2 regions of the Glutamicibacter sp. NPDC087831 genome follow, and region 2 is predicted to be linked to the other one. Evidence: riboswitches for the same ligand, from Rfam matches in the RefSeq annotation. Region 2 holds a riboswitch; the other holds the start of a gene.

Evidence for each region. A riboswitch is a leader RNA that binds a small molecule or an ion and turns the genes downstream of it on or off. The one in region 2 is predicted to bind S-adenosylmethionine.
Region 1: it holds a riboswitch for S-adenosylmethionine, as region 2 does, so the genes downstream of both, ACIOJF_RS11735 (bifunctional o-acetylhomoserine/o-acetylserine sulfhydrylase) here and ACIOJF_RS13450 (ABC transporter ATP-binding protein) in region 2, are expected to answer to the same signal.

Annotation. Positions count from the first base shown of each region.
Region 1 covers NZ_JBIUVH010000003.1:203,106-205,304, forward strand. The annotation lists gene ACIOJF_RS11725 (GNAT family acetyltransferase) at 1-155, shown strand, start outside; gene ACIOJF_RS11730 (VOC family protein) at 217-861, opposite strand; SAM riboswitch class IV at 1,034-1,153, shown strand; gene ACIOJF_RS11735 (bifunctional o-acetylhomoserine/o-acetylserine sulfhydrylase) at 1,245-2,199, shown strand, end outside.
Region 2 covers NZ_JBIUVH010000004.1:96,668-98,866, reverse strand. The annotation lists gene ACIOJF_RS13455 (acyl-CoA dehydrogenase family protein) at 1-777, opposite strand, end outside; SAM riboswitch class I at 793-884, opposite strand; SAM riboswitch class I at 1,152-1,253, shown strand; gene ACIOJF_RS13450 (ABC transporter ATP-binding protein) at 1,259-2,080, shown strand; gene ACIOJF_RS13445 (aliphatic sulfonate ABC transporter substrate-binding protein) at 2,168-2,199, shown strand, end outside.

The DNA.
Region 1 (2,199 bases), on a different contig from region 2:
TGGATGCTGCTGTCCTGTGGCTGCGGGATCGCGGCGTGCCCAAGGTGCAGCTCATGGTCCGCGGGGAGAACTCTGCCGTCATCGATTTCTATGAACGACTGGGCTTCGAAGATCAGCACGTCGTGGTCCTGGGGAAGCGGCTGGACCGGCCTTAAGGAAAAGAAAGTAGGTGGGGACGCCATTGTCCCCGCCTACTTGCGATCTCTGCGGAACTGTTTACAGCACCACGGTTCCGGACTCGGTCTCAAAGGTAACCGACATGATGCCCGGAGTGCCATTCGGCGCTTCATATTGCATGGTGACAGCGCCCAAATTGACGTTCTGCGGCTGGCCCAGCCAATCCAGCACCCGTTCACGCGAGCCGGCGATGGAGATCTGGCTGATGGCGCCGGCAGGTTCCAGCGCCTTGGACGGATGCAGCTCCTCGGATCCTTCATCCCAGGAAATCAGGTACGGGCACTGCGGATCGGCGATCAGGCCCTTGATGCCAATCTGCTGCCAGGTCAGTTCGCGGCCATCAGGGAACTTCCGGTTGCCCGGCACCGACTTGCGGCCCAAGCGGTCCTCGGCACTGGATAGATCCTCCACCGAGACGCACCAGCCCATCCAGCCGCCGCCGAGCTCCGAACGGGCGCGAACCGCCTGTCCGAAGGGTGCCTTGTCGCTGGCCGGGTGGTTCAGGACTTCAACCACCTCCAGGTACTGGCCATGCTTGAGCGGGAAGATGACATTGCGTGTTCCGAATCGTGGATGCACGCCGCCCTTGACGAATTCCAGTCCAAGGGACTCGGAGATTCTTTCAGCGGTTGGCAACAGCCCGTCCGGGCCGCATGCATAACTTACGTGATCTAGCCTCATCATGTGCCCATCATGACAACATGTGATGCGAGTCTCTACTTAGGCACACCTAAGTTCCGTGATGCTATCGAATACTCTGCGATGAACCTGCAATATTCGCGAAATATGACCGATTGAGTCCAATCACCAGCCCTTGCGTTGCAAAGATCTTCGGTTTTCGGGCAAACTGGTACCAGGTCATGAGTCCCAGTAACAAGCCCCGGCTTACTGGGCGGCAACCCTCCAACCGCGGTGGGGTGCCCCGGGTGAAGACCTGGCCCTTGAACGCACAAGGCATCAAGGACAAGCGCGGGTTACCCCTGGAAGTCGTCACGATATGGTGCTTCCTGTCGGTGTCTTTTCAGTGGCGTACCCCCATAGTCATGAAACGCTATTTGGAGGAAACCATGAGCAATAACTGGTCATTTGAAACCCGTCAGATCCACTCCGGCCAGACCCCGGATCCGACGACCGGGGCACGGGCTCTCCCGATTTTCCAAACCACCTCTTTCGTCTTCCCCAGCGCCCAGAGCGCTGCTGCACGTTTCGCGCTGCAGGAACTGGAGCCGATCTACACCCGTATCGGCAACCCGACCACCGACGCGGTGGAAACCCGCATCGCTGACCTGGAGGGCGGCGTTGGAGCACTGCTGCTCTCCTCGGGACAGGCTGCCACCACTTTCGCCATCTTGAATTTGGCCGAAGCCGGCGACCACCTGGTGGCCAGCCCCAGCCTGTACGGCGGAACCCAGAACCTGCTCAAGCACACGCTCAAGCGCCTGGGCATCGAGGTCACCTTCGTTTCCGACCCGGACAACCTGGATGATTGGCGCGCCGCGGTGCGTCCGAACACCAAGGCCTTCTTCGGGGAAACCATCTCCAATCCGCGACAGGACGTCCTGGACATCGAGGGCATCTCGGCGATCGCCCACGAAGCTGGCGTGCCGCTGCTGGTGGACAACACCCTGGCCACCCCGTACTTGATCCGCCCGATCGAGTGGGGCGCGGATATCGTGATCCATTCAGCCACCAAGTTCCTCGGCGGACACGGCAGTGCCATTGCCGGTGTCATCGTGGACTCGGGCAACTTCGACTTCGCCAAGGACGCCGACCGCTTCCCGGGCTTCAACACCCCGGACGAGTCCTACAACGGCCTGGTCTTCGCCCGCGACCTGGGTGTCAACGGCATCCTGGGCGCCAATCTGGCCTACATCCTCAAGGCCCGCGTGCAGTTGCTGCGCGATTTGGGTTCCTCGGTTGCGCCGTTCAACGCGTTCTTGATCGCGCAGGGCCTGGAAACCTTGTCGCTGCGCATTGAGCGCCACGGCCAGAATGCCGTAGAAGTTGCCAATTGGCTCGAAT
Region 2 (2,199 bases):
GAAGCAATCCACCGGGACCTGGTGGAATTCGGTGGTGCCGGTTCCGGTGAGGCCCTGGCCGAACCCATCCCAGTCGTCGAGGATCTTGACGCCGCTGCGCTGGGTGGAGACCACGGCGATCTGGCGGCCGGCGAGCTCCGGGTGGGCCACGGCAACGGTGGTCCAGTCGGCAAAAATGGTGCCGGTGCAGTAGTACTTTTCACCGTCGATCACCCAGCGCCCGTCCACGGTGCTGGCCTTGGTGTTCAAGGTGCCCAGGGCGTTGCCACCGCGTTCGGTGTAGGCGTTGCCGATAATCTGCCCGGCAGCGATGCGAGCGACCCACTTCTTGCGCAGCTCTTCGTCCTCCAGCGCCAAGACGTTCTCGACGAATGCGACATGTGCACGCCACAGCTGGCCTACGTGGGAGTCCGCCTCGGACAGCTCGATGAGCAAGCGGAAGACATCCACCAGCCGTGCGCCGTAGCCCCCGTCGGCAACGGAAAGGCGCAACGCACCGAACCGCTCGCGATTCAGCAGGCCTACCTGCTCGAAAGGAAGCACGCGGTTCAAGTCGCGGTCCTTGGCGGTTGCGGCGATCTGCGCAAAAACGGGACGGAAGATTTCGGCCAGCCGGTCGTATTGCTCATCCGCACTTGGTCCGGGGGTGATTTTCAGCAATTGCCTAGTCGGCAGCTGTTCTTCAAACTTGTCCAGGTCCATTGCGGTGGCCTGCGAAGGGTCACTGAGCTGGTTGAAGTCCAGTCCGAGGGCATTGTGCGATTCACCAATAGGCATCAGGGTTCTCAATTCTTTCCATCGGTCCTGGCGGTAGCACCGTCCCGCTATTGGGGTGGTTGCTGCGGCGTCGTGGAGCCAGATCTCTCAGCCGCTCTGGATGGGTCGTAATTCATTTGTAACGGTAATAAACCGGTGATTCCAACCCGCGAAGTCACATTTCGTCCCAGTGCCGGAAGTGCCCATCTTCAAATTTCACAGCCTAATCCGTGTCCTGCCGAAGATGAGTTGCAAAGTTTTGCTTAATGTCGAGCAAACCGGCCTGCAATAAAATAAATAACGAAATTTCTGGGCAATGTGACGTAGTTGTCGAAGATTTTTTCATATTACGCAAGATTTGCGTTCAAATCGTTCGACTCGTTGTAATGGACACGTAACCATCCCGAGCGGCCGAGAGATCTGGCTCGTTGACGCCGCAGCAACCACCTTTGGAGTTTTGCTCTGCAGGCCGGTGCTACCGCCAGGACCGATGGAGATGAACATGACTCTTTCCTTTGCAGCGCCCGAGGCAGCTTCCGTTGCCTCAGCTTCAAGCGCCCTGGACGTGCAGTTCAGCAACGTGTCGCGGACCTTCACCACCAAGATGGAAAGCCGCACCGTCCTGGCCGATATCAACCTGCAAATTCCAGCAGGTCAAGTCGTGGCCATTCTTGGAGCCAGCGGTTGCGGAAAATCCACGCTGCTGCGTTCAGTATCGGGCTTGGACCACCCCACCACCGGCACCATCCGCACCGGCACCCGCGAGGTCACCGGCATCAACGAGTTATGCGCCGTTGCCTTCCAGGAGCCCCGGCTGCTGCCATGGCGCTCGGTTCGCCAGAACATTGCACTGGGCCTGGCACCGGAAACCGATAAGCGCTCCGGCAACACGCTGATCGAGGAGTTGATCGAGCTGACCGGTCTGAGCCATGCAGCCAGCTTGCGCCCACGCGAGATCTCCGGAGGCATGGCGCAGCGGGTTTCGCTGGCTCGCGCGCTGGCTCGGCGCCCGGGTGTATTGCTTCTTGATGAACCCTTCGGCGCCCTCGATGCGCTGACACGCTTGAAGATGCAGGATCTGCTGCTCTCGATTCACGCATCGTTCCCCACCACCGTTCTCATGGTGACCCATGATGTGGACGAGGCGTTGACTCTGGCTGACCGCGTGATTGTTCTGGGGCGAGGCGCTGGGCATAGTGCAGCGGGCGTCATCGAAGATCTGTCCATCTCAGCTGGGCATCCACGCCGGCATACCGATGAAAAGTTCGTTGCAGATCGCCTGCACCTATTGCGCCTGCTCGGCGTCGACCCAACCAACCACTAGTCCCGGCCACGCCGTGGGTCCCGAACCATTCGGCGGCCTCTTTGCCTTTCACCTACACCGCTTGCACGCACAATTCTAGGATTCTCCATGCTTTTGAACCGTCTCACCCGCCGCACTGC